DNA from 3 places in the Metabacillus sediminilitoris genome. Region 1 is predicted to be linked to each of the others. Evidence: a T-box and tRNA genes for the amino acid it is inferred to sense, from the RefSeq annotation. Region 1 holds a T-box; the other regions hold tRNA genes.
What was found. The T-box of region 1 lies ahead of ileS (isoleucine--tRNA ligase). A T-box ahead of a tRNA ligase gene usually reads a tRNA of that ligase, here a tRNA-Ile.
Positions count from the first base shown of each region.

Region 1 (7,823 bases):
TGATGCATCAAAGTACTACTTTTCCCTTGATGGTCATCACAAGTCATTTCAAACAAACTGTGATCAAATAACCTCGTTCGCAGTTCTTCTTTCATCACTTGCAATTCATACCGGATCCCATAATATTTATTCAAGATGGACAACTCCTTATCCTTCTTTTGTTGTAATTTTAGTTTAACCTGAGAAAACTTTACTCACCCTAATAAGAATTTTCCTGTGAATGAAAACGGTGCTAACTAAGTGTTTAATTTGTTTAATGGATATTTTTTACCCTTTGACTTTCTTCACTAAACGTTTTTGGTAAAAATGGGCTTGTAATCAAAAAGGGACTGACCAATGAAAGTGTAGTCTAAAACATTTAGTGCTACACTTCTAGCGGTCAGTCCTTGCTTATTTATTATTCAGCAATATAATGATTTTTTACTATATCTGCACAACGTTGACAAAGTGTTGGATGATCAGCCACTTGACCTACTTCAGGTGTTACAATCCAACAACGTTCACACGTTTCACCGTTTGCTTGTGTAATGACAATCTTTACTGAATCAAAAACTTGGGCATTTTCTGGTGCTGTGTCATAATCACCAGCAATTTCAAACCCAGAAACAATAAATAATTGCTTTAAATTTTCTTCAACCGATTCAAGTAGCATCTTTGCTTCTTGATTTGGATATAAAGAAATACTTGCAGTTAAAGATTTACCAATGATCTTTTCATTTCGAGCTACTTCTAAAGCCTTTAATACATCGTCTCGTAATGACATAAATGCATCCCATTTGCTTTCTAATTCATCTGCATTAGGATATTCTTTCACTTCTGGCATATCAACTAATTGAACACTTTCTTCTGTTACTGAACTAATATGTTCCCATACTTCATCGGCTGTATGAGGCAGAATTGGTGTAACCAATTTAACAAGTGCCATAAGTGTTTCATGGAGTACCGTTTGAATTGCACGTCTATCTAAGTTTTCTTCTGATTCAATATATAAAACATCTTTAGCAAAATCTAAATAGAACGAACTTAATTCAATCGTACAGAAATTATGAACAGCATGATAGATGGCTGCAAATTCGTATTGATCATATGCTTCTTTTACACGTTTAGTTAATTTATTCAACTTTACAAGCATATAACGATCAACTTCGCGAAGATTTTCTAGGTTAACAGAATCTGACGTTGGATTAAAGTCAGCTAGATTACCGAGTAAGAAACGGAATGTGTTACGGATTTTACGATAAACCTCTGCAACTTGTTTTAAAATTGCATCTGATACACGAACGTCTGCTTGATAATCCACAGAAGCTACCCATAATCGTAAAATATCTCCACCTAGTTGTTTCATTACTTTTTCTGGTACAACTGTATTACCTAATGATTTACTCATTTTACGCCCTTGACCATCTAGAGCAAAACCATGGCTTAATACCCCTTTATATGGTGCTTTGCCAGTCACAGCTACAGCAGTTGATAATGATGAGTTAAACCATCCTCGATATTGGTCAGAACCTTCTAAATATAGATCTGCAGGTCTTTGAAGTTCATCTCTTTCTAATAGTACTGCTTGATGTGATGAACCTGAATCAAACCAAACATCCATAATATCCGTTTCTTTAGTAAAGTTCCCATTTGGACTGTTTTCGTGTGTAAATCCTTCTGGTAAAAGATCTTTTGCTTCACGCTCAAACCAAACATTTGACCCATGTTCACGGAATAAGTTAGAAACGTGATCGATTGTTTCATCTGTAATAATCGGATCACCATTTTCCGCATAGAAAACTGGGATCGGAACACCCCATGCACGCTGACGTGAAATACACCAGTCGCCACGGTCGCGAACCATATTGTATAGTCTTGTTTCTCCCCATGCCGGAACCCATTTTGTTTCCCTAATGGCTGTCAAAAGGTCTTCACGGAAATCTTTAATGGAAGCAAACCATTGTGCTGTTGCACGGAAGATTGTTGGCTTTTTCGTTCTCCAGTCATGTGGATATGAATGTGTAATAAATTGAAGCTTTAATAATGCCCCTACTTCTTGTAATTTTTCTGTAATTGCCTTATTTGCTTCATCATAGAACAAGCCATCAAAGCCTGTAGCTTCATTCGTCATATATCCTTTTTCATCAACAGGACATAAAACATCTAAACCATATTTTTGACCGATGATAAAATCATCTTCACCATGTCCTGGTGCTGTATGGACACAACCAGTACCACCATCACTTGTTACATGTTCACCTAGCATTACTAGTGATTCTCGGTCATAAATTGGATGTTTCGCAACAACACGATCAAGCTCAGAACCTTTCAATGTTCGAACAACTTCATAATTTTCCCACTCAATTGTTTTTGCAACAGTTTCAACTAAAGCAGAAGCAACTACATATTTCTCACCAGCTACTGAAACTACACTATATTCTAATTCTGGATGAACAGAAATCCCTAAATTTGCAGGAATAGTCCAAGGAGTTGTTGTCCAAATGATAATTTTTTCATCATTAGTTAGAACACCTTTCCCATCTGTAACAGAGAATGCCACATAAATAGATGGTGAGCGCTTGTCAGCATATTCGATCTCTGCTTCAGCAAGTGCAGACTCACTTGAAGGTGACCAGTATACTGGTTTTAAGCCTTTGTAAATATAGCCCTTCTTCGCCATTTCACCAAATACTTTAATTTGTTGTGCTTCATAAGCTGGTGTTAATGTTACATATGGGTTATCCCAATCACCACGTACTCCTAAACGCTTAAATTGCTCACGTTGCCCGTTAATTTGCTGCCAAGCATATTCTTCACAAAGCTTACGAAAATCAGCAACAGACATTTCTTTTCGTTTAACTTTTTTATTTTTCGTTAATGCCGTTTCAATTGGTAAACCATGTGTATCCCAACCCGGTACATACGGTGAACAATATCCACTCATTGATTTATATCGTACGATAAAATCTTTTAATATTTTGTTAAGTGCATGGCCCATATGAATGTCACCATTTGCGTAAGGAGGTCCATCATGCAAAATGAAAAGAGGACGATCTTTTGTACGTTCCTGCACTTTTTTATAAATATCCATTTTTTCCCATTTCTCTTGCATTAATGGCTCTCTGTTTGGTAAATTTCCTCGCATTGGAAATTCTGTCTTTGGCATAAGTAATGTATCTTTATACTCCATTATTAACTAGCCTCCATCATCATGATTGGTTTTTAAAAACACAAAAAACCCTCTCATCCCAAAAGGGACGAGAAGGTTTATCTCGCGGTACCACCCTATTAGATTAATATAACCAAAAGGCCAATAATCCACTCTAGCATTCGTAACGAGAATGACACGCCATTGCTTACTTATTGATAATGTTCAGCATGGAACTCTAGGGTGATTTTCGTCCTTTTCCTTATATCGAGCTTCCACCATCCTCGATTCGCTAAATAAGGTTTGCAAAGGATTACTGTTCCCTGTCACCGTTTAAATATCAAAAAATTAATTGTTCTAAGTTTTCATATTATATGCGAAAAATTCTTTAAAAGTCAAGTCTAGCTTTTTGTTTCTTCAGCTTCGCCGAAAATAGGCTCTACTTCATACTCTAATAAGTGATCCCAATCATCATTTTTAAGTAGGTCAAGCTGTGCTTCAATTAGCATTTGGAAACGAGTTCTAAACACTTTTGACTGCTTTTTCAGCTCCTCAATTTCCATTGCAATTTTTCGGGATTTTACTAATGATTCATTAATAATACGATCAGCGTTTTTCTCTGCTTCTTTAATGATCAGTTTAGACTCCTTTTGAGCATTACGCTTTACGTCTTCTCCCGCTTCTTGAGCAATGATAATCGATTTATTCAGGGTATCTTCAATATTTGTAAAATGGCCCAATTTCTCAGTTAATTCTGTTACACGAGATTCAAGCTCTTTTTTTTCGCGGATAATCATTTCATAATCTTTAATGACTTGATCCAAAAACTCATTTACTTCATCTTCATCATACCCACGAAACCCTTTATTAAATTCCTTATTATGGATATCTAATGGTGTTAAAGGCACGGATGCCACCTCCAATATATATGTAGTGAAATAGTTAATCCCTGTCAACATTATAAATCATAATTCGACAGGTATGTTGAAAATCCTGCTAAAACTTAAAATTTATTTAAAAAATGATTATTTCCAAACGTGAAATACGATTCTAAATCGATCTTTTTTTGTTTTACCTTCAATTGCTGTAACTTTACTACGACCATATCCGCGTACTGAAAGTGTATCACCTTCACGGCACTCGAAAGAAACTGATTCAACTGTTTTCCAATTGACCTTTACAAGTCCGTTTGTAATAAGCGGTTGTATTTTTTGTCGTGAAATATTATAAACAGCTGAACCTATTACATCTAGACGCAGTGATGAGACCGTTGTAACGATCTCTTGGTATACTTCTGCCTGTGGTGAAAATTCATTAAGTTCTTTTTCTTTTAACGTAACTTTGGCACGTCCAACTTCTAGAAAATTAGTTATTAAATAATCTGAAATTTCTCTAGCACAAACGAACTGCACGGTCTCATTGCTAAATCGAATATCTCCGAATTTAGACCGCTTTATTCCTAAACTCATAAGCGCCCCTAAAACTTGACGATGCTGAAGAGTGATAAATTTACTTGCATACTTTACTTCAAAAAGAGTTAATTTGAAATCTTCATTTTCCGGCTGAAAATAGTCTGGATATAGCAATGCCCTTTTACGTTCAGTATCCAGGACACCACCTTGAAATGAAACTTTCACTTCAGAGTGATCCCCTATGACTGAGAAAACGATTTCTTGTTCTCTAGGATCTAAAAAGTCCGTTAGTTTAGGGCTATATTGAGTTATAACGCTCTCCTTCCATTGAAGGACCTGATCGATAAAATGTTTTTCTTCACGCCGAAAGTGTTGATATAAGTGATCCATTGTCACAACTCCAATTACACAATCTATCTTAGAAGTAAAAAGAGGGACCAAATAGTCCCTTAGCCAAGCATTCTAAAAAGTGATGCAACTCCATATTGTGCAAATTTTAATGCCAAAATTGCTACAATTGGTGAGATATCAATCATTCCTAAAGGAGGAATAATTTTTCGAAATGGCTCTAAATAAGGTTCACAAATTTTAGCCAATATTTGTCCAAAACCAGATTCTCTCGCGCCAGGAAACCATGATAGTAAAATATAAATGATGATCGCATACGAATAAAAAGTTAACAGTGTAGTAATTAAGCTAAATATTATGTCCATGTCGAGTTTACCACCTTTGATGTTCTTCTTCTGAGATTAGCTCAGAAATAGATCCTGATACATCTACATTATCAGGTGTGCATAAAAAAATATTTGTGCCAATTCGTTGAATATCGCCTCCGATTGCATACACAGTTCCACTTAAAAAATCTACAATCCGTTTAGCTTGGTCTCTTTGAATACTTTGAAGATTAACGACAACTGCACGGCGATTTTTTAATTGATCCGCAATTTCCTGTGCTTCAGCATAAACCCTTGGCTCACATAAAATAACTTTAGAAGATTTTTGGATACTTTGCAAACTTACTACATTTTGCTTAGTTGATTGAGTTTGCGGCTTTTGGGAAATTGGTTGTTGTTCTTCATATTCTTGTTGCATTTCCTCATTTTCAACATATTCATATTCTTCATCATCTAATGCAAAAAAACTTTTAAACCGATTTTTAATAGACATTTTATACACCTCCGCTTTCATTTCCAACGAGTGAAGTTCCAATTCTTATAAAGGTTGCACCTTCTTCAATTGCTATTTCATAATCATTAGACATGCCCATTGATAATTCGTTACATGGTGCGTTAGGCAGTTGTAATGCTTGTATTTTTTCTTGAAGTCTTTTTAACTTTTTAAAGCATGCGCGGATGACATCCTTATCCTCAGTAAATGGAGCCATTGTCATTAACCCTACTACTTGTATATTTGATAAAGATTGTAGCTCCTTGACAAGATGATCTAACTCATCAGGAGAACAACCATGCTTTGATTCTTCACCTGATACATTTACCTGAACAAAACATTTAATTGGCTTATTGGCACGTTTATCTATTTCTTTTGCTAAAGATAGACGATCTAAAGAATGTATGTATTCAACTTTATCAATAATATTTTTTACCTTTCTCGTTTGCAGTGAACCGATAAAATGCCAAGCAGCCAAATTTCCAAGGACTTGGTATTTGGCGTTAAGACCTTCTTCACGATTTTCACCTAAATGCTTAACACCAGCATCAAGTGCGGCTTTTGCACGCTCAATGCTAACATATTTAGTTACGGCAATTACATGAATGTCATCTGAATTTCGACCGATCCGTTTGCAAATATTGTCAATATTATCTCGTATTGTTTGATAGTTGTCTTGCACATTCATTTCTAGTGCTAAGCCTCCTCATATATTCCAATAAAACTTAACATACGACCAGTTTTTCCTTCATCACGTCTGTGTGAGAAAAATATTTCTTTTTCACAGCTTGTACAATGATGTGAAACGGTTATATTTTCTTCTTGTATTCCCGCTTCTAGCAACAAGTATTTGTTAAGCTTTTTTAAATCTAATTTATATTGTCCTTCTGTTATTTTGCTGTATGTTAATGGATATTTTTCGATGATACTTTTATTAATTGCCGAGATCACTCGATCATCAACAATATAACAGCATGGGCCAATTGCCGGGCCTATTGCTACTTTTATTTCACTAGGGTTTACTCCCTCAACATTTGTCCATTTTCTTATCATATTTCCACCAATATCATTAACTGTTCCCTTCCATCCAGCATGTGCAACGCCAATTAATAGCTTTTGCGGCGAAAGGAAGTAGAGCGGTACACAATCGGCAAAACAAAGCGAAAGCATAATACCTTTTTCAGCGGTATATAACCCATCACAATTTGAAAGTCCATCGTCATACGAATATAAACCTCTGCCACAATTGAGTTTTGTTACTTTTTCAATATGTGTAGAATGTATTTGTTCAGCAAACACCCAATTGTTTAATGGAAAATCTGTTCGATTTGCCAAGATCTCTCTGTTTTCTATAACCGATTTCGGTTGATCATTAACATGAAGTCCAAGATTTAGTGTGGAGAAAGCCTCCTTGCTTACACCATCAGATTTAGTAGAAAAACCAACAGTTAAGCCTTCTACAAGGTTTTCCCATTTTTCCAATGATAAGTATGTTGTATTTCTTTGTTGAAAAGTTTCTGTTTGCATTTTTCTTCAACCCTTTATTTTCGACATAAAAATATACCTATCGGACTTATTCTACCACAAAACCTCAATAACTTTTAGTAAGAATGACAAATTATTCATCTGATCCCTCAATTTGTCGATTCATTCTCACAAGGATGACATCCTCGCCTATCTTCACTATATTTCTCCAAGGAATGATGATTTCCTCGTCCCTTCCAAAAAAACCCAACATTTTCCCTTGACCGCTGATTATGATTGCCTGTATTTTTCCAGTTGTCACATTAATATCAAAATCCCAAATGTTCCCTAGCTTTTTTCCATCAGAAACATTTACAACATCCTTCGTTTGAAATTCTGAAATATACATGATGACGCCTCCCCATATTCCATCATTCTTCGGTTTTAATAAGTTATGTCTTTTTTTCTGCCAAAATTTCTCTATTAATGAACAATTTTATAAAGTCACTTACTACATATCTATGATTACATAGGAATAAACTATACAATTGTTTTTATTTATTTTTCAAAATCTGTTTTCACAAATTAAGGCTGCTCAAAATGAGCAGCCTTAATTTTGAATATTTTTATTCATTTGTTTAATTGCAGCTTTT
Region 1 covers NZ_CP046266.1:3,725,208-3,733,030, forward strand. The annotation lists gene GMB29_RS17800 (TraR/DksA family transcriptional regulator) at 1-95, opposite strand, end outside; gene ileS (isoleucine--tRNA ligase) at 398-3,169, opposite strand; T-box leader at 3,230-3,466, opposite strand; gene GMB29_RS17810 (DivIVA domain-containing protein) at 3,529-4,035, opposite strand; gene GMB29_RS17815 (YlmH family RNA-binding protein) at 4,153-4,929, opposite strand; gene GMB29_RS17820 (YggT family protein) at 4,989-5,252, opposite strand; gene GMB29_RS17825 (cell division protein SepF) at 5,260-5,706, opposite strand; gene GMB29_RS17830 (YggS family pyridoxal phosphate-dependent enzyme) at 5,708-6,394, opposite strand; gene pgeF (peptidoglycan editing factor PgeF) at 6,403-7,233, opposite strand; gene GMB29_RS17840 (YlmC/YmxH family sporulation protein) at 7,325-7,582, opposite strand; gene sigG (RNA polymerase sporulation sigma factor SigG) at 7,781-7,823, opposite strand, start outside.

Region 2 (7,823 bases), 1.9 Mb from region 1:
GCACCTCATTTTGGTGAGGTGCTTTTCATTTTTTGATCCAAGAATTATATTCAAAAGATGAGGGATGTCGTGAAAGGGAACGACCGGAAAATTCTGTTAACTAGTTAATTATCTATGAATTTGATGTGTAATCCTTCTCCAATATTGATATAATGGAGAGTAGACTATTAGAACAATATTCTTCAATTGAGTATGAAAGATTTCTTTACAATAAATTTTTATTAGGCTCTCCCAATTTTAAAACGTAAAAAAGACTAAGGGAGGTTATCTTAGTATGTCGGAAAATCAAAACTCACACGTTATTGAGAGAAATATTAGCAGTGAAATGAGAGAATCATTTTTAGGTTATGCAATGAGTGTTATTGTTTCCCGTGCATTGCCAGATGTTCGCGATGGATTAAAACCTGTTCATCGCCGAATTCTTTATGCAATGAATGATTTAGGGATGACATCAGATAAACCATTTAAAAAATCAGCGCGTATCGTCGGTGAAGTAATTGGTAAATATCACCCGCATGGAGATTCGGCTGTTTATGAAACAATGGTTCGTATGGCACAAGACTTTAATTTCCGTTATATGTTGGTAGATGGACACGGGAATTTCGGTTCTGTTGATGGAGATTCTGCAGCAGCGATGCGTTATACTGAAGCGCGTATGTCGAAAATTTCCATGGAATTAATTCGTGATATTAACAAGGACACAATTGATTACCAGGATAACTATGACGGCTCGGAAAGGGAACCAGTTGTTCTTCCAGCTAGATTTCCAAACCTATTAGTTAACGGTGCGACGGGAATTGCAGTTGGTATGGCTACAAATATCCCTCCGCATCAACTTGGAGAAGTAATTGACGGTGTGCTGGCAATTAGCAAGGACCCAGACATCACAATACCTGAATTGATGGAAATTATCCCTGGACCTGATTTCCCAACTTCTGGACAAATAATTGGCAGAAGTGGAATACGTAAGGCTTATGAAACAGGCAGAGGTTCAATCACCATTCGAGCTAAGGTGGAGATTGAGGAAAAGGCTTCAGGAAAACAAGTAATTATCGTAAAAGAAATCCCTTATCAAGTAAACAAAGCAAAGCTTGTTGAAAAAATTGCAGAACTCGTGCGAGATAAGAAAATTGACGGGATTACCGATTTACGTGATGAATCAGACCGTAATGGAATGCGAATTGTGATTGAGGTTAGAAAGGATGCAAATGCAAACGTTCTGCTCAATAATCTTTATAAACAAACAGCATTACAAACTAGTTTTGGTATTAATATGCTCTCTTTAGTCGATGGCCATCCAAAGGTCCTTAACTTAAAACAAATGCTATTTTATTATCTGGAGCATCAAAAGGTAGTCATTAAGCGAAGAACAGCTTTTGAATTACGTAAAGCGGAGGCGCGTGCACATATTCTTGAGGGATTAAGGATTGCACTAGACCATTTAGATGCAGTGATTGCGTTAATTCGAAGTTCTCAAACGACGGATATTGCCCGCAATGGATTAATGGAGCAATTTTCGCTTAGTGAAAAACAAGCACAAGCAATATTGGATATGAGACTTCAACGTTTAACCGGTTTAGAAAGAGAAAAAATTGAAGAGGAATACCAATCACTTGTAAAATTAATTGCTGAATTAAAGGCGATTTTGGCAGACGAAGAAAAAGTACTTTCTATCATTCGCGATGAGCTTACAGAAATTAAAGAGCGATTCAACGATGAGCGTCGTACAGAAATAGTTGCCGGCGGGATAGAAAATATCGAAGATGAGGATTTAATTCCAATTGAGAATATTGTTATTACGCTAACTCATAACGGCTATATTAAACGTCTCCCATTATCAACCTATCGTACACAAAAACGTGGTGGACGAGGTATTCAAGGAATGGGAACGAATGAGGATGACTTTGTTGCGCAGCTCCTTACTACGTCAACACATGATACGATTTTATTCTTTACAAACAAAGGGAAAGTTTACCGAGCGAAAGGCTATGAAATTCCTGAATACAGCCGAACAGCTAAAGGTCTCCCGATCATAAACTTATTAAGCGTAGAAAAAGATGAATGGGTTAACGCGATTATCCCTGTTTCTGAATTTGCTGATGACTGGTTCTTATTCTTTACAACAAAAGAGGGAATCTCAAAACGTTCACCATTATCACAATTTGCCCATATAAGAAATAATGGATTAATCGCAGTAGGTCTGCGTGAAGCAGATGAACTGATTTCAGTAAAATTAACAGATGGATCTAAAGATATCATTATAGGGACAAAGAATGGTATGCTTATACGTTTCCCTGAAACAGACGTTCGATCAATGGGACGTACAGCAAGCGGTGTGAAAGGTATTACACTAGATTCAGATGATGAAGTAGTTGGAATGGAAATTCTTGAGGAAGACGTAGATGTATTAATTGTTACAAGCAATGGATATGGTAAACGAACTCCTTCTGAAGAATATAGAACCCAAAGCCGTGGAGGTAAGGGATTAAAGACATGTAATATCACTGATAAAAATGGTCAAGTCGTTTCTGTTAAAGCCGCAACAGGAGAAGAAGACTTAATGCTAATAACAGCTAGCGGTGTTATTATTCGGATGGATGTCTCGACCATTTCAACAATGGGAAGAAATACTCAAGGTGTTAAACTCATTAAATTAGATGAAAATGTCGTTGTTTCTACTGTTGCTTTAGTTGAAAAAGAGGAAGACGAAATAGAGCAAGCAGAAGAAGGTGAAACACCGGAAACACCAGAAACACCAGAAACACCAGAAGAATAAAACGATAAAAAACCGACTCGTAAAAGAGTCGGTTTTTTATTTAGTATGCAAACCCATAATAAAATTACGTATAAAATAGGAAAAATGATCTATTAATAAACATTTTTACCTATTTTTAGTTATAATGAACAAGGGGGGATGCTTGTGAGAATACATGTTGAACAATTACAAGATGGATGCATTTTATCTCAAAATATCATTTCAGATACAAATAGACCGCTGGCATACAAAACAACAGTTGTAGATCAACACATCAAAGCTGCTCTACAAGCTTTTTTGATTAAAGAAATAGAAGTAGAGAGTTTTCTTGATAATGGGGAAAAATTTCAACCTGATTATTTTTTGGATGAAAATGAAAAAGTTTTGGATCAAATGATTGATTCAATAGTTGAAAAATCTTTCTATCAACTTTATTTTGAGGCTGTCAAAGCCTTTAAACAGCTTTATCTTAGCTGGCAATCAGGTGCATTGCTAGATATAGCTAAAGTACGTCAATTGATTATTCCCTTAGTAGAAAAGATAGAAGGTAACGAGGAAGAGATTATTAAACTTTATCATCATAGTAAACAGGAAGACTATATTTATCATCATTCTATCTCTGTTGCGTTGCTTAGTGCTCTTTTAGGAAAAAAATTAAAGTATAAACAGGGGGACATGAATCAAATTGCATTAACTGGATTATTATGTGATTGTGGAATGTCAAAGATAACACCTAATATTCTTACTAAACATATAACATTAACTGAAAACGAGTATAGAGATGTTAAACAACACCCTGTTCATAGCTATAATTTACTTAAAAAAATAATGTCGATTAAAGAAGGAGTAAAGATGGGGGTATTACAACATCACGAAAGGATAGATGGCAGCGGATATCCTTTAAGTGTAAAAGGTGATAAGCTTCATCCCTACAGTAAAATAGTAGCTCTAGCAGATACATATCAAGCAATGGTATCTGTTCGACCTTATCGTAATAAACAGTCCCCATTTAAAGTATTAGAGCAAATTCTGCAAGATGAATTTGGTAAATTTGATATGAACGTCGTAAATGAATTAAAAAAGATCATTATTAAATTCTCGGTCGGAACAAAGGTAAAGCTTTCTAACGGTATTGAAGCCGAAATTGTTTTTGTGGATGAACAAAATCCAACCAGACCTATAGTAAAATCAATACATTTAAATGATATCCTTTCATTAAAGGATAAGAGAGAGCTATTTATTGAAGACGTTTTATAAAAAAATGCTCTGAATGTGTTGACTTAGTAAAGTTATGCTGATATACTTCTTAAAGTCAGCCAAACAGAGCATAGTTGTTCTGAAAAAAATATTCATTTAACTATTGACTTCGAGTATAGTTAAATGTTATATTAATGAAGTCGCCTTTGAGCGAATGACTAAAAAGTTCTTTGAAAACTAAACAAAACCAAGCGTGCCAACGTTAATTTCGATTAACAAAACAACGTACTACGAAGTACAATTTTATGAGCTACATCAACTCTTTATTGGAGAGTTTGATCCTGGCTCAGGACGAACGCTGGCGGCGTGCCTAATACATGCAAGTCGAGCGAATCTGAGGGAGCTTGCTCCCAAAGATTAGCGGCGGACGGGTGAGTAACACGTGGGTAACCTGCCTGTAAGATTGGGATAACTCCGGGAAACCGGAGCTAATACCGGATAACATGTCGAACCGCATGGTTCGACATTGAAAGATGGCTTCGGCTATCACTTACAGATGGACCCGCGGCGCATTAGCTAGTTGGTGAGGTAACGGCTCACCAAGGCGACGATGCGTAGCCGACCTGAGAGGGTGATCGGCCACACTGGGACTGAGACACGGCCCAGACTCCTACGGGAGGCAGCAGTAGGGAATCTTCCGCAATGGACGAAAGTCTGACGGAGCAACGCCGCGTGAACGATGAAGGCCTTCGGGTCGTAAAGTTCTGTTGTTAGGGAAGAACATGTACCAGAGTAACTGCTGGTACCTTGACGGTACCTAACCAGAAAGCCACGGCTAACTACGTGCCAGCAGCCGCGGTAATACGTAGGTGGCAAGCGTTGTCCGGAATTATTGGGCGTAAAGCGCGCGCAGGTGGTTTCTTAAGTCTGATGTGAAAGCCCACGGCTCAACCGTGGAGGGTCATTGGAAACTGGGGAACTTGAGTGCAGAAGAGGAAAGTGGAATTCCAAGTGTAGCGGTGAAATGCGTAGAGATTTGGAGGAACACCAGTGGCGAAGGCGACTTTCTGGTCTGTAACTGACACTGAGGCGCGAAAGCGTGGGGAGCGAACAGGATTAGATACCCTGGTAGTCCACGCCGTAAACGATGAGTGCTAAGTGTTAGAGGGTTTCCGCCCTTTAGTGCTGCAGCAAACGCATTAAGCACTCCGCCTGGGGAGTACGGTCGCAAGACTGAAACTCAAAGGAATTGACGGGGGCCCGCACAAGCGGTGGAGCATGTGGTTTAATTCGAAGCAACGCGAAGAACCTTACCAGGTCTTGACATCCCACTGACCGGTATAGAGATATACCTTTCCCTTCGGGGACAGTGGTGACAGGTGGTGCATGGTTGTCGTCAGCTCGTGTCGTGAGATGTTGGGTTAAGTCCCGCAACGAGCGCAACCCTTGATCTTAGTTGCCAGCATTCAGTTGGGCACTCTAAGGTGACTGCCGGTGACAAACCGGAGGAAGGTGGGGATGACGTCAAATCATCATGCCCCTTATGACCTGGGCTACACACGTGCTACAATGGATGGTACAAAGGGCTGCAAGACTGCGAAGTCAAGCCAATCCCATAAAACCATTCTCAGTTCGGATTGCAGGCTGCAACTCGCCTGCATGAAGCCGGAATCGCTAGTAATCGCGGATCAGCATGCCGCGGTGAATACGTTCCCGGGCCTTGTACACACCGCCCGTCACACCACGAGAGTTTGTAACACCCGAAGTCGGTGGGGTAACCGTAAGGAGCCAGCCGCCTAAGGTGGGACAGATGATTGGGGTGAAGTCGTAACAAGGTAGCCGTATCGGAAGGTGCGGCTGGATCACCTCCTTTCTAAGGAAAATGAGGCACACTTGGTTTTTGTTTAGTTTTGAGAGAACTTTGTTCTCCAATGATATATTCATAGAGATGGGCCTATAGCTCAGCTGGTTAGAGCGCACGCCTGATAAGCGTGAGGTCGATGGTTCGAGTCCATTTAGGCCCACCATCTCAAAGAAAACGGGGCCTTAGCTCAGCTGGGAGAGCGCCTGCTTTGCACGCAGGAGGTCAGCGGTTCGATCCCGCTAGGCTCCACCAATGTTCCTTGAAAACTAGATAACGATAACAATTCAAGTAATTCACTGAGTTTAAACGCTTAGTTTAGTGATTCTCTTAATAATGATTAAAATGACATTTTTAATGTCAAAGGTTAAGTTGTTAAGGGCGCACGGTGGATGCCTTGGCACTAGGAGCCGATGAAGGACGGTACTAACACCGATATGCTTCGGGGAGCTGTAAGTAAGCTTTGATCCGGAGATTTCCGAATGGGGGAACCCACTGCTCGTAATGGAGTAGTATTTTCACCTGAATACATAGGGTGATAAAGGCAGACCCGGGGAACTGAAACATCTAAGTACCCGGAGGAAGAGAAAGCAAACGCGATTTCCCAAGTAGCGGCGAGCGAAACGGAATTAGCCCAAACCAAGAGGCTTGCCTCTTGGGGTTGTAGGACACTCTATACGGAGTTACAAAGGAACGGAGTAAATGAAGAGGTCTGGAAAGGCCCGTCAAAGAAGGTAACAACCCTGTAGTTGAAACTTCGTTCCCTCCAGAGTGGATCCTGAGTACGGCGGGACACGTGAAATCCCGTCGGAAGCAGGGAGGACCATCTCCCAAGGCTAAATACTCCCTAGTGACCGATAGTGAACCAGTACCGTGAGGGAAAGGTGAAAAGCACCCCGGAAGGGGAGTGAAAGAGATCCTGAAACCGTGTGCCTACAAGTAGTCAAAGCCCGTTAATGGGTAATGGCGTGCCTTTTGTAGAATGAACCGGCGAGTTACGATCCCGTGCAAGGTTAAGTTGATGAGACGGAGCCGCAGCGAAAGCGAGTCTGAATAGGGCGAAAGAGTACGTGGTCGTAGACCCGAAACCAGGTGATCTACCCATGTCCAGGGTGAAGTTCAGGTAACACTGAATGGAGGCCCGAACCCACGCACGTTGAAAAGTGCGGGGATGAGGTGTGGGTAGCGGAGAAATTCCAATCGAACTTGGAGATAGCTGGTTCTCTCCGAAATAGCTTTAGGGCTAGCCTTGAAATTGAGAGTCTTGGAGGTAGAGCACTGATTGGACTAGGGGCCCCCATCGGGTTACCGAATTCAGTCAAACTCCGAATGCCAAAGACTTATGTTCAGGAGTCAGACTGCGAGTGATAAGATCCGTAGTCAAGAGGGAAACAGCCCAGACCACCAGCTAAGGTCCCAAAGTATACGTTAAGTGGAAAAGGATGTGGAGTTGCTTAGACAACCAGGATGTTGGCTTAGAAGCAGCCACCATTTAAAGAGTGCGTAATAGCTCACTGGTCGAGTGACTCTGCGCCGAAAATGTACCGGGGCTAAACGTATCACCGAAGCTGTGGATTGTTCTTACGAACAATGGTAGGAGAGCGTTCTAAGGGCTGTGAAGCTAGACCGGAAGGACTAGTGGAGCGCTTAGAAGTGAGAATGCCGGTATGAGTAGCGAAAGAGGGGTGAGAATCCCCTCCACCGAATGCCTAAGGTTTCCTGAGGAAGGCTCGTCCGCTCAGGGTTAGTCGGGACCTAAGCCGAGGCCGAAAGGCGTAGGCGATGGACAACAGGTTGAAATTCCTGTACCACCTCCTCACCATTTGAGCAATGGGGGGACGCAGAAGGATAGGGTAAGCGCGCTGTTGGATTAGCGCGTCCAAGCAGTTAGGCTGATAACGAGGCAAATCCCGTTGTCGTAAAGGCTGAGCTGTGATGGCGAGGGAAATATAGTACCGAAGTTCCTGATTCCACACTGCCAAGAAAAGCCTCTAGCGAGGTGAGAGGTGC
Region 2 covers NZ_CP046266.1:6,744-14,566, forward strand. The annotation lists gene gyrA (DNA gyrase subunit A) at 275-2,776, shown strand; gene GMB29_RS00040 (HD-GYP domain-containing protein) at 2,915-4,012, shown strand; rRNA gene GMB29_RS00045 (16S ribosomal RNA) at 4,276-5,825, shown strand; tRNA gene GMB29_RS00050 (tRNA-Ile) at 5,903-5,979, shown strand; tRNA gene GMB29_RS00055 (tRNA-Ala) at 5,993-6,068, shown strand; rRNA gene GMB29_RS00060 (23S ribosomal RNA) at 6,179-7,823, shown strand, end outside.
Region 2: it has a tRNA-Ile gene. The T-box ahead of ileS (isoleucine--tRNA ligase) is inferred to sense a tRNA for this amino acid. The anticodon was not compared.

Region 3 (7,823 bases), 1.9 Mb from region 1:
CATTCTTGCTTCTCCCAAGCATCAGGCTAGTAGGTATATCTTATCTTTCGTTTCTTTTTTTAAATTGTATTATTTTTACTCAAATAAAAAAGACCAACATCTCTGTTGATCTTTTTCTTCTTACTTGGCAACGTCCTACTCTCACAAGGGGAAACCCCTAACTACCATCGGCGCTGAAGAGCTTAACTTCCGTGTTCGGCATGGGAACGGGTGTGACCTCTTCGCCATCGTCACCAAATAATATTAAGTTTGAAGGGATATTCCTTCAAAACTAGATAACGATTCACAATTCAATTCACTCAACTGAGTTTATACTCTTACATTGTCCAGCTCCAGAAGCCAAATCCTACGGTCATTTCACACTCTCCTGCGAAGTCAAAGTACGACTTCTTCTCGAGCGCTCCAATGCCCTATGGATTTAAGCGGGCTTCTTCCGCTTTTCTATTTAGGTTAAGTCCTCGATCGATTAGTATCAGTCAGCTCCACACGTCACCGCGCTTCCACCTCTGACCTATCAACCTGATCATCTTTCAGGGATCTTACTAGCTTACGCTATGGGAAATCTCATCTTGAGGGGGGCTTCATGCTTAGATGCTTTCAGCACTTATCCCTTCCGCACATAGCTACCCAGCTATGCCTTTGGCAAGACAACTGGTACACCAGCGGTGCGTCCATCCCGGTCCTCTCGTACTAAGGACAGCTCCTCTCAAATTTCCTACGCCCACGACGGATAGGGACCGAACTGTCTCACGACGTTCTGAACCCAGCTCGCGTACCGCTTTAATGGGCGAACAGCCCAACCCTTGGGACCGACTACAGCCCCAGGATGCGATGAGCCGACATCGAGGTGCCAAACCTCCCCGTCGATGTGGACTCTTGGGGGAGATAAGCCTGTTATCCCCGGGGTAGCTTTTATCCGTTGAGCGATGGCCCTTCCATGCGGAACCACCGGATCACTAAGCCCGACTTTCGTCCCTGCTCGACTTGTAGGTCTCGCAGTCAAGCTCCCTTGTGCCTTTACACTCTACGAATGATTTCCAACCATTCTGAGGGAACCTTTGGGCGCCTCCGTTACATTTTAGGAGGCGACCGCCCCAGTCAAACTGCCCACCTGACACTGTCTCCCAGCCCGATAAGGGCTGCGGGTTAGAATTTCAATACAGCCAGGGTAGTATCCCACCGACGCCTCCACCGAAGCTAGCGCTCCGGCTTCTCAGGCTCCTACCTATCCTGTACAAGCTGTACCAAAATTCAATATCAGGCTACAGTAAAGCTCCACGGGGTCTTTCCGTCCTGTCGCGGGTAACCTGCATCTTCACAGGTACTATAATTTCACCGAGTCTCTCGTTGAGACAGTGCCCAGATCGTTACGCCTTTCGTGCGGGTCGGAACTTACCCGACAAGGAATTTCGCTACCTTAGGACCGTTATAGTTACGGCCGCCGTTTACTGGGGCTTCGGTTCAAAGCTTCGCTTGCGCTAACCTCTCCCCTTAACCTTCCAGCACCGGGCAGGCGTCAGCCCCTATACTTCGCCTTGCGGCTTCGCAGAGACCTGTGTTTTTGCTAAACAGTCGCCTGGGCCTATTCACTGCGGCTTTTCGCAGGGCAAGCCCTGAAAAAGCACCCCTTCTCCCGAAGTTACGGGGTCATTTTGCCGAGTTCCTTAACGAGAGTTCTCTCGCTCACCTTAGGATTCTCTCCTCGCCTACCTGTGTCGGTTTGCGGTACGGGCACCTCTCACCTCGCTAGAGGCTTTTCTTGGCAGTGTGGAATCAGGAACTTCGGTACTATATTTCCCTCGCCATCACAGCTCAGCCTTTACGACAACGGGATTTGCCTCGTTGTCAGCCTAACTGCTTGGACGCGCTAATCCAACAGCGCGCTTACCCTATCCTTCTGCGTCCCCCCATTGCTCAAATGGTGAGGAGGTGGTACAGGAATTTCAACCTGTTGTCCATCGCCTACGCCTTTCGGCCTCGGCTTAGGTCCCGACTAACCCTGAGCGGACGAGCCTTCCTCAGGAAACCTTAGGCATTCGGTGGAGGGGATTCTCACCCCTCTTTCGCTACTCATACCGGCATTCTCACTTCTAAGCGCTCCACTAGTCCTTCCGGTCTAGCTTCACAGCCCTTAGAACGCTCTCCTACCATTGTTCGTAAGAACAATCCACAGCTTCGGTGATACGTTTAGCCCCGGTACATTTTCGGCGCAGAGTCACTCGACCAGTGAGCTATTACGCACTCTTTAAATGGTGGCTGCTTCTAAGCCAACATCCTGGTTGTCTAAGCAACTCCACATCCTTTTCCACTTAACGTATACTTTGGGACCTTAGCTGGTGGTCTGGGCTGTTTCCCTCTTGACTACGGATCTTATCACTCGCAGTCTGACTCCTGAACATAAGTCTTTGGCATTCGGAGTTTGACTGAATTCGGTAACCCGATGGGGGCCCCTAGTCCAATCAGTGCTCTACCTCCAAGACTCTCAATTTCAAGGCTAGCCCTAAAGCTATTTCGGAGAGAACCAGCTATCTCCAAGTTCGATTGGAATTTCTCCGCTACCCACACCTCATCCCCGCACTTTTCAACGTGCGTGGGTTCGGGCCTCCATTCAGTGTTACCTGAACTTCACCCTGGACATGGGTAGATCACCTGGTTTCGGGTCTACGACCACGTACTCTTTCGCCCTATTCAGACTCGCTTTCGCTGCGGCTCCGTCTCATCAACTTAACCTTGCACGGGATCGTAACTCGCCGGTTCATTCTACAAAAGGCACGCCATTACCCATTAACGGGCTTTGACTACTTGTAGGCACACGGTTTCAGGATCTCTTTCACTCCCCTTCCGGGGTGCTTTTCACCTTTCCCTCACGGTACTGGTTCACTATCGGTCACTAGGGAGTATTTAGCCTTGGGAGATGGTCCTCCCTGCTTCCGACGGGATTTCACGTGTCCCGCCGTACTCAGGATCCACTCTGGAGGGAACGAAGTTTCAACTACAGGGTTGTTACCTTCTTTGACGGGCCTTTCCAGACCTCTTCATTTACTCCGTTCCTTTGTAACTCCGTATAGAGTGTCCTACAACCCCAAGAGGCAAGCCTCTTGGTTTGGGCTAATTCCGTTTCGCTCGCCGCTACTTGGGAAATCGCGTTTGCTTTCTCTTCCTCCGGGTACTTAGATGTTTCAGTTCCCCGGGTCTGCCTTTATCACCCTATGTATTCAGGTGAAAATACTACTCCATTACGAGCAGTGGGTTCCCCCATTCGGAAATCTCCGGATCAAAGCTTACTTACAGCTCCCCGAAGCATATCGGTGTTAGTACCGTCCTTCATCGGCTCCTAGTGCCAAGGCATCCACCGTGCGCCCTTAACAACTTAACCTTTGACATTAAAAATGTCATTTTAATCATTATTAAGAGAATCACTAAACTAAGCGTTTAAACTCAGTGAATTACTTGAATTGTTATCGTTATCTAGTTTTCAAGGAACATTGGTGGAGCCTAGCGGGATCGAACCGCTGACCTCCTGCGTGCAAAGCAGGCGCTCTCCCAGCTGAGCTAAGGCCCCGTTTTCTTTGAGATGGTGGGCCTAAATGGACTCGAACCATCGACCTCACGCTTATCAGGCGTGCGCTCTAACCAGCTGAGCTATAGGCCCATCTCTATGAATATATCATTGGAGAACAAAGTTCTCTCAAAACTAAACAAAAACCAAGTGTGCCTCATTTTCCTTAGAAAGGAGGTGATCCAGCCGCACCTTCCGATACGGCTACCTTGTTACGACTTCACCCCAATCATCTGTCCCACCTTAGGCGGCTGGCTCCTTACGGTTACCCCACCGACTTCGGGTGTTACAAACTCTCGTGGTGTGACGGGCGGTGTGTACAAGGCCCGGGAACGTATTCACCGCGGCATGCTGATCCGCGATTACTAGCGATTCCGGCTTCATGCAGGCGAGTTGCAGCCTGCAATCCGAACTGAGAATGGTTTTATGGGATTGGCTTGACTTCGCAGTCTTGCAGCCCTTTGTACCATCCATTGTAGCACGTGTGTAGCCCAGGTCATAAGGGGCATGATGATTTGACGTCATCCCCACCTTCCTCCGGTTTGTCACCGGCAGTCACCTTAGAGTGCCCAACTGAATGCTGGCAACTAAGATCAAGGGTTGCGCTCGTTGCGGGACTTAACCCAACATCTCACGACACGAGCTGACGACAACCATGCACCACCTGTCACCACTGTCCCCGAAGGGAAAGGTATATCTCTATACCGGTCAGTGGGATGTCAAGACCTGGTAAGGTTCTTCGCGTTGCTTCGAATTAAACCACATGCTCCACCGCTTGTGCGGGCCCCCGTCAATTCCTTTGAGTTTCAGTCTTGCGACCGTACTCCCCAGGCGGAGTGCTTAATGCGTTTGCTGCAGCACTAAAGGGCGGAAACCCTCTAACACTTAGCACTCATCGTTTACGGCGTGGACTACCAGGGTATCTAATCCTGTTCGCTCCCCACGCTTTCGCGCCTCAGTGTCAGTTACAGACCAGAAAGTCGCCTTCGCCACTGGTGTTCCTCCAAATCTCTACGCATTTCACCGCTACACTTGGAATTCCACTTTCCTCTTCTGCACTCAAGTTCCCCAGTTTCCAATGACCCTCCACGGTTGAGCCGTGGGCTTTCACATCAGACTTAAGAAACCACCTGCGCGCGCTTTACGCCCAATAATTCCGGACAACGCTTGCCACCTACGTATTACCGCGGCTGCTGGCACGTAGTTAGCCGTGGCTTTCTGGTTAGGTACCGTCAAGGTACCAGCAGTTACTCTGGTACATGTTCTTCCCTAACAACAGAACTTTACGACCCGAAGGCCTTCATCGTTCACGCGGCGTTGCTCCGTCAGACTTTCGTCCATTGCGGAAGATTCCCTACTGCTGCCTCCCGTAGGAGTCTGGGCCGTGTCTCAGTCCCAGTGTGGCCGATCACCCTCTCAGGTCGGCTACGCATCGTCGCCTTGGTGAGCCGTTACCTCACCAACTAGCTAATGCGCCGCGGGTCCATCTGTAAGTGATAGCCGAAGCCATCTTTCAATGTCGAACCATGCGGTTCGACATGTTATCCGGTATTAGCTCCGGTTTCCCGGAGTTATCCCAATCTTACAGGCAGGTTACCCACGTGTTACTCACCCGTCCGCCGCTAATCTTTGGGAGCAAGCTCCCTCAGATTCGCTCGACTTGCATGTATTAGGCACGCCGCCAGCGTTCGTCCTGAGCCAGGATCAAACTCTCCAATAAAGAGTTGATGTAGCTCATAATTTTGTACTTTATAGTACGTTGTTTTGTTAATCGAAATTAACGTTGGCACGCTTGGTTTTGTTTAGTTTTCAAAGAACTTTTTACATCGTCACCGAAGCGACTTAAATATAATATCATGTATCTTCATATTAAGTCAACGTTTTTTTTGTAAAAACTTTTTATTCAGTAGTCTCTCTTTCAGCGACGTTTATTAATATATCATCTCTATATATTAATGTCAACAAAAAAAACAAAACAAATGGTTAACCATTTGTTTTATCCAATAATCATTGTTTTAATAATGATCATAGCAGCCAAGCCAGGTAATCCTAAAATACCAGAAATGCTTGATGTTATAAAATTAATAGGTATGTGTATATCAAGGCTCGTACCAAAAGCATTTACTAAAAATAACATTAATGCTCCTATGATGATCCTTATAGATAACTTCCCTACCCATCTAAGTGGGCGAATTGGTGCGCCTGCAAATAAAAGAATTAAGATTAATCCTCCAAGGATTGAAAAAACGAGAATTGGATCCACTTTCATCACTCTCTTTCATATCTCTAATAGTAAATAAATATGAAAGGAGTGAAAAAATAGAACAAGCTTATTAGTAAATATGTAAGTAATGCTTTTCCTTACAAGCGCCATTTCCGACTAAATTCCTCGTACTTTTTGAAAGAAGTTTATATTCTCCCGATTTTAATATTGCGGTTTTTTGCTTCTTTTAACAAAAAGAAATATTTTGCTTCCGCAATCTTTAATTCATAAAGTACTTGTGAAGAGGGTTCAACACTTTTATCAACGAGTTGTTTTTGCCGATTCCACTCTTTTTTCATATTGAGTAAATTCTGTACTAATTGTTGGTCATATTGATTCCTTAACCAACCCTTTCGGCGAAAAAGCAATGTTAACCCTCCCTTGCCATACATTTATAGGTAATAATAGGTCCTTACTTATTGTTAAGTGATTCTAGCATTCTAAATCTTCCTGAATGGAGATATCACGCTATAGTTCTCTTCTTCCTTCTAAGGCTTTAGATAAAGTCACTTCATCTGCATATTCTAAGTCTCCGCCTACAGGTAAACCATGTGCAATTCTTGTTAATTTAATTCCTGATGGTTTTAATAATCTAGAAATGTACATAGCTGTCGCTTCTCCCTCAATATTAGGATTAGTAGCCAGAATGACTTCTTGAATCACATCATCTTGAAGTCTTTTTAATAACTCAGGTATTTTAATATCTTCAGGTCCAATTCCATCCATTGGTGAGATAGCACCATGCAATACATGATATAAGCCATTGTATTCTTTCATTTTCTCCATAGCAATAACATCCTTGGGATCTTGAACAACACAAACTAAACTTTTATCACGTCGTACATCCTCACAAATATAGCAAGGATCTTGATCTGTTATATGTCCACAAACAGAACAATAAGATAGGTTTCGTTTCGCATTAACTAGAGCCTTTGCAAAGTCTAATACCACATCTTCTTTCATGTTTAGGACAAAAAAAGCCAGACGAACGGCCGTTTTCGGTCCAATTCCTGGCAATTTCATAAAGCTATCAATTAGCTTTGATATCGGTTCAGGATAATGCATGATTAATCCTCCTAGAACATTCCCGGTAAATTCATTCCTTTTGTAAATTGACCCATTGTATCATTTGTTAAGTCATCCATTTTTTTCAATGCATCATTTGTTGCCGCTAATACTAAATCTTGTAACATCTCGATATCTTCCGGATCTACTACTTCTTCTTTAATATTAACTTCCACTAATTCTTTTTGGCCATTAACAATAACAGTAACCATTCCGCCGCCGGCTGTTCCCTCAACTGTTTTTACAGCAAGTTCCTCTTGAGCCTTTGCCATATCTTTCTGCATTTTTTGCATTTGTTTCATCATTTTTTGCATGTTGCCCATTCCGCCGCCACGCATCATATTTCATTCCTCCAAACATTAGTCTTTTATTTCAATTAAGTCATTACCTACTAATTTTATTGCCTCTGCAATAATCGGATCTTCTTCTACATCTTGCTGTGTATCATCTTGATCTTTTTGATTTCGTAGGAAGTCCTCTCTTATTTTAACCCAATCATGTTCAGGAACGCCAACCATTTCCAAACTTTTACCCGTTATTTCTTGTAAAATTTGTTCTAAATTTGTTCGAACATTGTTATTGTTTTCCGCAACCATTTTACAATGAATTTCAAACTTAAATTTAAGTACAAAGGCAGTTTCAGAAGCTGCAACTGGTTCACTATCATTTAATAAAGCAGCATGTGATACTTTATTTTGTCTTTTAAGTAAATCTAAGAGCTCTCCCCAGCGACCTTTAATGACTTCTAAATCTTTTCTTCTAGCAACTTTAAGAATTTCCTGTATTCTTCCTTCAGGTGTTTTATAACCACTTTTCATCGATCTTTGTTTTGGCTCATTTGATGCTGAAGCCTGTTGCTGTGGAGCCGAAATACCTTGCTGCTTTAATTTGTTTAATTCAGATTGTAAATTTGTTATCTTTTCTAGCAATGAATTG
Region 3 covers NZ_CP046266.1:32,015-39,837, reverse strand. The annotation lists rRNA gene rrf (5S ribosomal RNA) at 123-238, opposite strand; rRNA gene GMB29_RS00180 (23S ribosomal RNA) at 447-3,376, opposite strand; tRNA gene GMB29_RS00175 (tRNA-Ala) at 3,487-3,562, opposite strand; tRNA gene GMB29_RS00170 (tRNA-Ile) at 3,576-3,652, opposite strand; rRNA gene GMB29_RS00165 (16S ribosomal RNA) at 3,730-5,279, opposite strand; gene GMB29_RS00160 (pro-sigmaK processing inhibitor BofA family protein) at 5,556-5,828, opposite strand; gene GMB29_RS00155 (YaaL family protein) at 5,969-6,190, opposite strand; gene recR (recombination protein RecR) at 6,291-6,887, opposite strand; gene GMB29_RS00145 (YbaB/EbfC family nucleoid-associated protein) at 6,899-7,225, opposite strand; gene dnaX (DNA polymerase III subunit gamma/tau) at 7,247-7,823, opposite strand, start outside.
Region 3: it has a tRNA-Ile gene. The T-box ahead of ileS (isoleucine--tRNA ligase) is inferred to sense a tRNA for this amino acid. The anticodon was not compared.